Regions from separate parts of the Agrobacterium sp. 10T429 genome, predicted to be linked through region 3. Evidence: predicted binding sites of a transcription regulator. Region 3 holds the regulator's gene; each other region holds the start of a gene.
What was found. Region 3 encodes LexA, which represses DNA repair genes until DNA is damaged. Its sites were predicted from a motif close to TGTTCNNNNTGTGTTCNG; they were not measured.
Positions count from the first base shown of each region.

Region 1: uvrA (excinuclease ABC subunit UvrA) is a predicted target of LexA. The motif match lies at 2,021-2,038, and genes of this name have one in related genera.
Region 2: AC1DCP_RS13770 (ATP-dependent helicase) is a predicted target of LexA. The motif match lies at 2,426-2,443, and genes of this name have one in related genera.

Region 1 is NZ_JBFTGV010000002.1:411,800-416,006, forward strand. It holds gene uvrA (excinuclease ABC subunit UvrA) at 1-1,887, opposite strand, end outside; gene AC1DCP_RS07005 (single-stranded DNA-binding protein) at 2,193-2,726, shown strand; gene AC1DCP_RS07010 (HPP family protein) at 2,793-3,941, opposite strand; gene AC1DCP_RS07015 (MarC family protein) at 4,065-4,207, opposite strand, start outside.
Region 2 is NZ_JBFTGV010000005.1:159,535-163,741, forward strand. It holds gene dinB (DNA polymerase IV) at 1-242, opposite strand, end outside; gene AC1DCP_RS13770 (ATP-dependent helicase) at 266-2,332, opposite strand; gene AC1DCP_RS13775 (carboxylesterase family protein) at 2,620-3,357, shown strand; gene AC1DCP_RS13780 (LacI family DNA-binding transcriptional regulator) at 3,569-4,207, shown strand, end outside.
Region 3 is NZ_JBFTGV010000002.1:515,972-520,178, reverse strand. It holds gene AC1DCP_RS07560 (ComEC/Rec2 family competence protein) at 1-67, shown strand, start outside; gene AC1DCP_RS07555 (glutathione S-transferase family protein) at 87-770, opposite strand; gene lexA (transcriptional repressor LexA) at 1,210-1,932, opposite strand; gene AC1DCP_RS07545 (VOC family protein) at 2,143-3,024, shown strand; gene kdsA (3-deoxy-8-phosphooctulonate synthase) at 3,024-3,869, shown strand; gene eno (phosphopyruvate hydratase) at 4,017-4,207, shown strand, end outside.

The sequences.
Region 1 (4,207 bases), 100 kb from region 3:
CGGCTTGCGGCGTTCTGCCGGCACGGCGACGCCAAGTTCGCCGGATAGATATTTGCCGGTCAGCGATTTCGGATTGGCCATGACCTCCTGCGGCGTGCCTTCGGCGATCACCTGACCGCCGTGGATGCCGGCGGCAGGGCCGATATCGACAACGTAATCCGCCGTCAGAATGGCATCCTCGTCGTGTTCGACCACAATCACCGTATTGCCGATATCACGCAGATGTTTCAGCGTATCGAGCAGACGGGCATTGTCACGCTGATGCAGGCCGATGGACGGCTCATCCAGAACATAGAGAACGCCGGTGAGGCCGGAGCCGATCTGCGAAGCAAGCCGGATGCGCTGGCTTTCTCCGCCGGAAAGCGTGCCGGAATTGCGTGACAGGCTGAGATAATCCAGCCCGACATCGTTGAGGAATCGCAGACGTTCGCGGATTTCCTTGAGAATGCGAACCGCGATCTCGTTCTGTTTGGCGTTCAGATTTTCCGGCAGCGTCTCGAACCAGTCGCGTGCCATACGGATCGACATCTGGGTGACTTCGCCGATGTGCATCCTGTTGATCTTGACGGCGAGCGCTTCCGGCTTCAGGCGATAGCCGGCGCAGGCCGGGCAGGGGGCCGCCGACATATAACGCTCGATTTCCTCGCGCGCCCAGGCGCTGTCAGTCTCTTTCCAGCGACGCTCCAGATTGGGAACGATGCCTTCGAAATTCTTCACCGTCTTGTAGGAGCGCGCACCGTCCTGATAGTTGAACTCGATCTTGTCGTCAGTGCCTTGGAGAATGGCGTGCTGCGCCTCTTTCGAAAGGTCCGTCCATTTGCTCGACAGCTTGAAACCGAAGGCCTTGCCCAGCGCCTCCAGCGTCTGGTTGTAATAGGGGGAAGACGACTTGGCCCAGGGGGCGATCGCGCCATCCCGCAGGGTGCGTGCAGGTTCGGGCACGATCAGGTTTTCGTCCACCTTCTGCTGCGAGCCGAGACCGTCACAGGTGGGGCAGGCGCCGAAGGGATTGTTGAAGGAGAAAAGCCGGGGCTCGATTTCCGGGATGGTGAAGCCGGAGACCGGGCAGGCGAATTTTTCCGAAAACAGCATACGCTCGTGGGTCTCATTGAGCGATTTGTTTGCGGAGCCGCCAGCCGAGGTTTCTTCCGGCGGCAGGGGCTTGTCGGCAAATTCGGCCACTGCCAACCCGTCGGCAAGCTTGAGGCAGGTCTCGAGACTGTCGGCAAGGCGTGCTGCCATATCCGGGCGCACGACGGCGCGGTCCACCACCACATCGATATCGTGTTTGTACTTCTTGTCGAGGACGGGAACGTCAGCGATCTCGTAGAACTGGCCATCCACCTTGACGCGCTGAAAGCCCTTCTTCATCAGCTCGGCGAGTTCCTTTTTATATTCGCCTTTGCGGCCGCGCACGATCGGCGCGAGAATATAAAGGCGCGTGCCTTCCTCGAAGGCAAGGATACGGTCGACCATCTGGCTGACCGTCTGGCTCTCGATCGGCAGGCCCGTCGCCGGCGAGTATGGCACGCCGACACGCGCAAACAGCAGGCGCATATAGTCGTAGATTTCCGTGACCGTGCCGACCGTGGAGCGCGGGTTCTTCGAGGTGGTTTTCTGCTCGATGGAAATCGCCGGAGAAAGACCGTCGATGCGGTCTACATCCGGCTTCTGCATCATTTCTAGGAACTGGCGCGCATACGCCGAGAGACTCTCGACATAACGGCGCTGGCCCTCAGCATAGATTGTGTCGAAGGCGAGCGACGACTTGCCCGAGCCGGAGAGCCCGGTCATGACGATCAGCTTATTGCGCGGTAGATCCAGATCGATACCCTTGAGGTTATGCTCACGGGCACCACGGATGGAAATCGTCTTCAGTTCACTCATGATAAAGCTCGGACAAAATTAACAGGCCTGATGGCGGCGCGTCCTTATGTAGTGACGCAACCGGACGTGTCGAGGTTTATTCCCTATCGATCGATGGCTTTTCGGCTCACTTGACTCGAATTTCGTGATTTAATAGAACAAAAAAGGAACAAATTGCAAGTGCGAATATACTATCTGAAAAAGTCAGGATTATTCGCTGTGGATTGTTCCCCGTTGCGGTGCCCTTTGCGGGCGGCGATGGTTATTGTGTGCGGGATTTTTTGAAATGCAATTGCCGGTCGATGGCTGGCGGACAGGATGACGAGATGGCTGGTAGCGTAAACAAGGTAATTCTGATTGGGAACGTTGGCGCCGATCCCGAAATTCGCCGGACGCAGGACGGCCGTCCGATCGCCAATCTGCGTATCGCCACCTCGGAGACGTGGCGGGACCGCAACAGCGGCGAGCGCAAGGAAAAGACAGAATGGCACACGGTCGTCGTTTTCAATGAAGGCCTGTGCAAGGTTGTTGAACAATATGTGAAAAAGGGCGCCAAGCTCTATATTGAAGGCCAGCTGCAGACGCGCAAGTGGCAGGACCAGACCGGTAACGACCGTTACTCCACCGAAGTGGTACTGCAGGGCTTCAACTCCACGCTGACGATGCTCGACGGTCGCGGCGAAGGTGGCGGCGGCAGCCGCAGCGGTGGCGACATCGGCGGTGGAGATTATGGCAGCGGCGGCGGTAACTACGGTGGCGGTTACGACCAGCAGCCGGCGGCCCGCGGCGGTGCCTCGCGTGGCGGCAGCCAGCCTTCCGGCGGCTTCTCCAGTGACATGGACGACGATATCCCGTTCTGATCGGGACCGTGATTGACGGGGCGGGAGCCGGTCGAAACCGGTTGCCCGCTTCAAGGTGGCGACGACCTATGCCGCGGCTTTGTCCGCCAGCATCGCAACCATGACATCGGACTGCGAAAGAATACCCACCATCTTGCCGTTGGCGTCGATCACCGGCAGGTAATGCAGCCCTTCCTCCGCAAAGCGGATGATTGCTTCCTCGATCGCCGTTTCCGGCTGCACGGTTCTAACAGGCGATGTCATGATATCCTTGACGGTATCGTTGGGTGCGCTTGTGCCTGAGAGAATAAGGCGCAGGCGCTGCAGGAAACCGATGGAAGGGCGGCCGTTTCTCCAGCTAGCCTTTTCAAGAAAATCCGTCTGAGTGACGATGCCAAGGATTTCGGCCCTGTCGTTGGTCACGGGCAGCGCCTTGAAATGGCGGTTGCGCATCAGTGAATGGGCGTGGCGCAAGCTATCATCCGGGGCGACACCGACCACATCGCGCGACATGACGCTGGCGCAATCGAGGTGGAGGGCGCGGCGGCGCCAGGAGCGCAATTCCGTCTTGCGCAAAATCATCTCCAGCACATCGCGATCAATATCGAGAACCTCGTCATATTCCTTCAGCACCTCGTCCAGATCGGCTGAGGAAAAGCCGATTTTCTGTATCGGCGTCGGGTCTGCCGTGCCGTGGCTGGCCTTTCCAAACCTCAGGCTGTGCGGATAGGCGCGGCCGGTGGCATTGTTATAAACGAGCGCGAGGATGAGAAGGATGAGCGAGTTTCCGGCGACCGGCCAGAGAATAAAGCCATAGCCGAGACTATGCACGGCGGGGCCGCCGAGAACGGCCGTCAGCGCCACCGCGCCGCTTGGCGGGTGCAGGCAGCGCAGCGCCATCATGGCAGCAATGGCAAGGCTTATGGCAAGCGCGCTGGCAAGGAAAATATCCGGAACGAGTAGAGCCACCGTCACGCCCACGTAAGCCGACACGATGTTGCCGCAGAGGATCGACCAGGGCTGCGCAAGGGGGCTGGATGGCACGGCGAATAAAAGCACCGCTGAGGCGCCCATCGGCGCGATCATGGCGGGCAGGGTAGGGTCTAAGCGGAAAGCAAGGCTGCCCAGAAGTCCGGTCAGCGAAATGCCGACGAAGGCGCCCGCCGCAGCGCGCAGCCTTTCCCGGTTACTGACGGGAGCGGCATCCGGGATGAGGCGGCGCAGCGTGGATCGCATGGAGAGAGCTTTCTGGTGCGGAAAAAAGATGCGCGTCTTTTAACCGAGGCAGGAGCCGGATTCAAAGGGCGGATTTTTCGCAAATCCGGCCGGTTGCGGCATTTTGTTGTGAAGCGATGGTCGTCAGAATGCGAAGGCCGATTTTATGCCGTCCACTACGAACTGCACGGAAAGCGCGGCAAGAAGGACGCCGAGCAGCCTTGTCAGGATCGCGCGGCCGGTATTGCCGAGAAAACGGTCCATGCGTTCCGAGACGATCAGGGTGG
Region 2 (4,207 bases), on a different contig from region 3:
TCGAAGCGTGGCGGTACGAAGATCAGATCCGGGCATTTCCGTTTGGCAGTGACGGACGGCATGGCTGAATGGACGCCGAAGGTTCTCGCCTCGTAACTTGCCGCAGCCACCACGCCTCGTGCGGCCGATCCGCCGACGGCGACCGGCAGGCCGCGAAGTGCGGGGTTGTCGCGTTGCTCCACCGATGCATAAAAGGCATCCATGTCGATATGGATGATCTTTCGAACAGCCGTGTTATCCATCGTTCCAGCCTGTACGATCTTCCCTATTTCCACATCGCCCGCATCCGCGCGCCTACATCGATGCGGATCTGCTGCGCGCTGCGCTCGGAGGCTGCGGCCGAAACCAGGGGCCAGGTGGCGGTTTCAAAGAACTGCAGCAAAGTTGCCGGTATGAAGCGGGTTCTAGCGGCATAGACATGCCGGTCGCCCTGCGCGTTCTGGCCATGGGTGAAGAACCGTTGCGGGGTTATCAGTGACAGACTGTCCTTGGCGCGAGTCATGGCGACATAGAGCAGCCGGCGTTCCTCCTCTACTTCATGCGTGGAGCCGACGCCCAGATCGGAGGGTATGCAGCCATCGACCACGTTCAGGATAAAGACGGAGCGCCATTCCTGGCCTTTTGCCGAATGAATGGTTGAAAGCGTCAGATAATCCTCATCGAGCAGCGGCACGCCTGCCTGATCGCTGGTGGCATCCGGCGGATCGAGCGTCAGTTCGGTGAGGAAGCGTTCGCGGGAAGGATAGCCGCCGGCAATCTGCTCGAGTTGCAGCAAATCGGCCTTCCGCGTCTCGGCATCCTCATGGATGCGTTCGAGGTGGGGCTCGTACCAGAGCCGCGCCTGCTCGATATCTGATGGCCAGCCGCCGTGCAATTTTCGCATGTTCGCCAGCAACTGCACGAAGGATACCCAGTCATCACCGGTTTTGGGTGGCGGCGGAATTTCGGCAAGGGCGAGCAGAGGTTCCGGGTCTGCCGCAATCGTATCGAGAATATTGCCGGCTTTCTTCGGCCCGATACCCGGCAGCATCTGAAGTAGCCTGAAACCGGCGACGCGGTCGCGCGGGTTTTGCGCGAACCGCAATACCGCCAGCATGTCTTTTACATGGGCACTGTCGAGAAACTTCAGGCCGCCAAATTTGACGAAGGGAATGTTGCGGCGTGTAAGTTCAACTTCAAGCGGCCCGCTATGACTGGAGGTGCGAAACAGCACGGCCTGTTGCTTCAGCTTCATGCCGGTCTCACGATTGGCCAGCACCTGGTCAATAATGAAGTTCGCCTGCTCGGTTTCGCTTTTTACTGTCACGAGCTTCGGTCGCTCGAGCGACTGTCGTTCGGTCCAGAGGTTTTTGGCGAATCGCTCACGGGCAAGGTCGATGACACCATTGGCGGCAGCCAGTATCGGCTGTGTCGAGCGATAGTTGCGATCAAGGGTGATAATATCGGCAGCCGGGCTGAAAGATGCCGGAAAATCAAGGATATTGCGCACCGTTGCTGCCCGGAAGGAATAGATCGACTGGGCATCGTCACCCACGACGGTCAATCCGCGACCGCCCGGTTTCAGTGCCATCAGCACCGCGGCCTGCAGCCGATTGGTATCCTGATATTCGTCGACCATCACGTGGTCGAAACGATTGCCGATATCGCCTGCAAGGTCGGGATCGCTGACCATCTGGGCCCAGTAGAGCAGAAGATCGTCGTAATCGAGAACGTTCTGGGCCTGCTTGGCCTCGACATAGGCGGCGAATAATTGCTTGAGCTCTTCTTCCCAGCTGGACACCCATGGATAGTGCTGGCGCAGGATTTCTTTCAGTGGCGTTTGTGAATTGACGGCGCGCGAATAGATCGCAAGGCAGGTGCCCTTTGTCGGAAAACGGCTCTCGGTCTTGGAGAAACCCAGCTCGTGTCGGGCAAGATTCATCAGATCAGCGCTGTCTTCGCGGTCGTGGATCGTGAAATCCACGTCCAGTCCAATCTGTTCCGCATAGATTCGCAAGAGGCGCGCGCCGATCCCGTGAAACGTGCCGGACCAGGCCATCGCATCCGTGAGGGCTCCGGCGTTAGCGCCGATGACCTGCTTGCAGATACGCTCGACACGACGCGACATTTCGGAAGCGGCACGCCGTGAAAACGTCATCAGCAGGATGCGGCGAGGATCGGCGCCATTGACGATCAGATGCGCCACCCGGTGCGCCAGCGTATTGGTCTTGCCGGAACCGGCACCGGCGATAATCAGCAACGGTCCAGCCGTGTGCCCGCCTGAAGGCCCAACGCCATGTTCCACGGCCTTGCGTTGCTGCTCGTTCAGTTTGTCCAGATAGGCAACCGCCATGCCTGCATCCTTGATATTTGCCTATCCGCACGACGACGGCATTTTTCAAAAGCACTCTTGTTGCAATGATTAGCAAAAACTCAAACAGCAGGCCAGAACAAATAATGAACGCATGTCTCTGTCCTCCACACTGCGGTGGACAAACCTGGCTGATCGATATTCGCAGCCTCAATCGGGTTCCGCATGGCTTGTTGACCGGCATGCTTTTCAAACCACTGAACCAACCCGGCGGCTGATGAGTTCACCAGTCGCGTCTTGGAAGACGTGTTTGTTGGGAGGACAAAAGCATGAAGCATCTGAAACTATGCCTGATCGCTGTTGCGGCACTGGCCACATCGACATTTGCGTTTGCCGAGCAGAAGGCCATGAGGTCTGACGCCACGATCGCGTCGGATATCAATTATCTGCTTTATACGCCCAAAGACTATGCCGGTTCGGACAAAACCTATCCTCTCGTGGTATGGCTGCATGGCGGCGATCAGGGCGGGAGCGACGTCGAAAAGCTGCGCCGCAGCGGTCTGCCAAAATTGATCGATGGGGGCCGTGATTTTCCTTTCATGGTGTTTTCGCCACAAAATCCGAGCGAGGAACTGCTTTATCCGATCGAACGTGTCGCAAGCGTCCTAGCTTCCGTTGTGGCGGATCATCGGGTGGACCGCAGCCGTATCTATCTGATTGGATATAGCCGGGGAGCGTTCGGCGCCTGGTCAATGGCCGAGCAGTTTCCACAAACTTTTGCTGCGGTCGTCCCAATTCCCGGTGGCGGCATCCGCCATTACCTCAACCGCACCAATGAAAAGACAGCATTCTGGGCCTTTCACGGCTCAAGGGACGAGGTGATTCCTTTGTCCGATACTGTTGTCCTCGTTCAGCGTCTCCAGGAACTGAAACGTAATGTGCGGCTGACGGTTTTTGAAGATACGAACCATGAAGAGGTGGAGGCAAAAGTGCTCGGCGATGAGGCGATGTGGACCTGGCTTCTCCAGCAAAAGCTTGCAGACGCAAAGACGCCTTCGGTACCCTGAACCCGCAGCGGGCACCGTTTTACCGCTGGTATGGAAGCCCATAACCCAGCGCGGCCGTCATAAGGCCGGGCTGGCCGCCTCATAAGCCTTCGTCAAAACATCTCTCCGCAAGCGTGTCTTTCGCCTCTTGACACAGAGTAGGGAAGTCATGCTAATACGCATTAACAGCTAATACGTATTAGCAGTCAACGAGTGTCGGGGAGGGCATTGCGTGACCAGCCATAAACGCCTTACTCAGAACGATATTGCGAAGCTTGCCGGCGTCAGTCAGGCAACAGTATCGCTTGTTCTGAACGGCGCGCCGACCGCGATTGCGCGTATCCCGGCTGAAACACGCGAACGCGTACAGGCGGTCATTCGCAAGACGGGTTATGTCGCGGACCCGATCGCGCGCCGCATGGCCAAGGGGCTTAATCGCATCCTCGGCGTCTTCACCTACGAGCCTGCTTTTCCAAGCGCACAGGCGGACTTCTTCACGCCGTTCCTGTTGGGCATCGAGGAAGAGGCGCAACAGCAGGCGTACGATCTTCTGCTGCTGACCAGTGCCGGCGTCGGCAACAACCGCAAGATTTTTTCCGAGGGCAACAGGCTCCGGATCGCCGATGGCTGCCTGGTCCTGGGCCGTGAATTCGACCGCAAGGAGCTTACCCGGCTGGTCTCGGAAGATTATCCATTCGTGGCGATCGGCCGACGCGACGATGCTGGCGGGCCCGTGCCCTATGTTGGCGGCGACTATGCCGCGGGCACACGGCAGCTTGTTGAAGATGCCATGATGCTCGGGCATTCCAAGCTCGCCTATATCGGCCCTGCGGGTCCGGCGGAATCGATTGCCGACCGATGGCGAGGTTTC
Region 3 (4,207 bases):
GAAAAGCGGACGTTTCGACCGTGATCTGCCGCAGCCCATCATCCGGCTGCTGGCGGCGTCGCAATGACTGCCGCCAGCATGGATGATCATCGGGCCTTGGCGCGCAAATCTTCAGTCAATTCGCCGATCTCGCCAACTTCCTCTTCATGACCAGCGTCGCGCCAGCTCTCCTTCAAACCGGCCTCGTACCATTCTTGCATGGCAGGCAGGGCGAGCAGCCGGTCGCAATAGGCTTTCGCTGCTGGCGAAAGATCCGCGCTGCCATAGGTCTGGAAACGGAATGCAACCGGGCAGAAGAAAGCATCGACCGCCGTGAACTTCTGACCGGCAAGATATGGCCCGCCGAATTTTGTAAGACCCTCGCTCCACAACGCATCGATCCGCTTTATATCGGCCTTAAGCCCGGCATCGCCGCCCCTGGGTTTGACCCGAATGCCCACCGACATGGGATAGAGATTGCGCAGCGAGGAAAAGCCAGCATGCATCTCACTTGCGGCCGAACGCGACCAAGCCCTTGCATGCTTGTCGCTTGCCCAGACGCCCTGGTGTCTTTCAGCAAGATATTCGACGATCGAAAGCGTTTCCCAAACCGTCATACCCTCGTCGACTAGGCAGGGCACCTTGCCCGTCGGCGAAAAGGAGGAGAAGGAGACGCCTTCGCCGAACGGAATGAGCTTTTCATCAAAGGCGATACCGAGCGTGCGCATCAATACCCACGGCCGCAGCGACCATGAAGAATAGTTCTTGTTGGCTATATAAAGATCGTACATGGCGTATCTCCCAGATATGACGCGTATTTCTACACCTGCCAAGCGTTCACGGAATATCGAAAATTATCCATGGCTCCCATAAACGCCGTTGATGAATGGTGATGTGGGATCGCTGAGAGCGCGCCTTGCGATAAGTCACCCTTTGGTGACCAATAAAACTGACTGCGCAACACGACAGAACAACGTCGCTAAAAAACAGCGGATGGGATCGCTTCGACAATTACAGCGAGCAGCCCACTCGCCACCATGCCTGTAGCGAAACCGAAGCATCTTTATGGAGCAGGAACTCAGTTTAGAAAGGGCAACGCGCATAGGCTGAATGGCGCATATCCTCGTGCACCCGCAAAAGCACGCCACGTTTGGAAACAGCCAAACCATATATAGGCGCCATCTTCACGATGACGCCTATTGTAAAGTGAATACACTCGGTTCGATAAGATCAATGGTAGCGGCGGATCAGCCCCACCAGCTTGCCCTGAATTTTAACCCGGTCGGGCCCGAAGATACGGGTCTCATAGGCTGGGTTTGCCGCCTCGAGCGCGATGGAGGCACCCTTGCGGCGGAAGCGCTTCAGCGTGGCTTCCTCGTCATCCACCAGAGCCACAACGATATCCCCGGGATTGGCGGTGTTGCCGTTGCGGATGATGACTGTGTCGCCGTCGAAAATGCCGGCCTCGATCATCGAATCACCCTTGACCTCAAGAGCGTAATGTTCGCCCGTGCCAAGCATGTCTACTGGCACTGCCACATCATGCGTGTTGTTCTGGATGGCGGAAATTGGCACGCCCGCAGCGATGCGGCCCATGACCGGCACGGTGACAGCCCCGCCCAGATCGTTGGCCGGCGTCTTGGGGGCAGGGGCCGGTTCCGGCGTCTTGGGCTTGCCAAGGCTGCCTTCGATAACGCTTGGCGAAAAGCCGCGCTGCGGCCTTGCACCCGGCGTATAAGCCTCGGGCAGCTTGATGACTTCCAGCGCCCGAGCTCTATTCGGTAGCCGACGAATGAATCCTCGCTCTTCGAGAGCGGTTATCAGGCGGTGGATGCCGGATTTCGAAGCAAGATCGAGTGCGTCCTTCATTTCATCGAAGGAGGGCGGCACGCCGGACTCTTTCATTCGTTCATGAATGAAGAGAAGCAATTCCTGCTGTTTGCGCGTGAGCATGAGGAAAACACCCTTTAGAATCGTAGTGGAAGTCGCGAAACAAATACAGAACGAACACTATATGTTCCATATGTGTTCTGCAATCCCCTAAAATTTCGTGAAGGTGCCATCTGTTGCTGTGATGATTTGCCTCTTAGCACGCAATTGTGCTTTTGTGCGGTCAAAACCGTCCCGGCATGCTCCGGGCGGAAGGCCAGCAGGATACATGTCATGACGAAACCCCATAGCGTTGACCATCTCGTTTTGCCCGTGGAAGTCATAGGCGTCGCCGTGAAGCGCCTCGTCAGTCTTGGCTTTACGGTTGCGCCGGAGGCACTGCATCCTTTCGGCACCCAAAATGCCTGCGTATTTTTCGCCGATGGCACCTATCTGGAGCCGCTCGCAATTGCTGATCCGGCTAAATATAATGCCTCAATAGAGAGGGGTGATGTGTTCACCGGCAGGGATGTGGCCTTCCGGCAACGGGACGGGCAGGAGGGTTTTTCGGCTCTTGTCGCCAGGACTGAAGACGCCTTGGTTGACCATGAGCGGTTTCGGGCAGCCGGCCTTTCGGCGGGCGACGTTTTCGAGTTTTCGCGGCCTGTTCGGATGCCGGATGGCTCGCAAGGCGAGGCGGCGTTCCGGCTGGCTTTTGCGGCAAGCGGGGCGGCCGCGGATTTCTTTTTGTTCAGTTGTCAACGGCTTCAAGCCCTTCCGGGCGATCGCACCATGCTGGAGCGCCACGCCAATGGTGTCACCGGCCTGAGTGAAATCGTCCTGTTTTCCGGCGGCGACATGAAGGTGGCGGGCCTGATCGAGACAGTGTTTGCCTGTGAAGGCAAATGGTCTCCGGGCGGTGATATGGTTTTTGCGACCGGCAATGCCAGCATCAGATTGACCGGAAAACCGGCTTTCAGCGGGCCGGCCCTGAATGCTCAGGATGGCAACGAAGGCGGATTGCGCGGCGCGGGCATTGTCTTTTCGTCGCACGATCTTGCCGTGACAGAGGCGGTGCTTACTGCTAATGGCGTGTCCTGCGCAAAAGCGGACGGCCGTCTGGTAGTGCCCGCGGCACCCGGTCAGGGCGTTGCCTTCGCCTTCGAGGAAAAATGATGAGCGTTACGAACAATCTTAAAGTCACTGCCGGCGATGGCGCCAGCAAGGTTTCCTTCTCGAATGCCGAGCGGTTTTCGCTGATTGCCGGTCCGTGCCAGATGGAAAGCCGCGAACATGCCTTCATGATCGCTGGCGTCCTGAAGGAGCTTTGCGACAAGCTGGGAATAGGGCTTGTCTACAAGTCCTCTTTCGACAAGGCGAACCGCACTTCGCTTTCCGGAAAACGCGGCATCGGCCTGGATAACGCGATGCAGGTTTTTGCCGATCTCAAAAAGGAATTCGGTTTTCCTGTTCTGACCGACATCCACACGGAAGAGCAATGCGCCATCGTTTCCGAGGTAGTGGACGTGCTGCAGATCCCGGCGTTCCTCAGCCGCCAGACCGATCTTCTCGTTGCTGCCGCCAAAACCGGCCGCGTCATCAACGTCAAGAAAGGCCAGTTTCTGGCGCCCTGGGACATGAAGAACGTGCTTGCCAAGCTCAATGAGAGCGGCAATCCGAATGTGATGTTGTGCGAGCGCGGCGCGTCCTTCGGTTACAACACGCTGGTTTCCGACATGCGCTCGTTGCCGATCATGGCAGCGCTCGGCGCACCTGTCGTGTTCGATGCCACCCATTCGGTGCAGCAACCGGGCGGGCAGGGCGGCTCCACAGGTGGCCAGCGCGAATTCGTCGAGACGTTGGCGCGTGCGGCTGTTGCGGTTGGCGTGGCTGGTATCTTCATCGAGACCCATGAGGATCCGGACAATGCGCCGTCAGACGGCCCTAACATGGTCCACCTGAAGGACATGCCGAAACTGCTCGAAAAGCTTCTGGCTTTCGACGCGATTACGAAAGCCTGATCGGCTGACCGTGACGGCGGGCACTTTTGTGCCAATCGATTTTAATGGCGGGCGGGCCGTTTCCGCTGTCCACCGTCATTGTAATTTCTTCGCCATCGTCTAAGACAGGCGACGGAAAATATCTGTTCCATTCCCAAGGGAGAGACCATGACTGCCATTACCGATATCATCGCGCGCGAAATTCTCGACAGCCGCGGCAATCCGACCGTTGAAGTCGACGTTTATCTCGAAGACGGCTCCATGGGCCGTGCCGCCGTTCCCTCCGGCGCCTCCACCGGCGCGCATGAGGCGGTTGAGCTGCGCGATGGCGGCAAGCGTTATCTCGGCAAGGGCGTGGA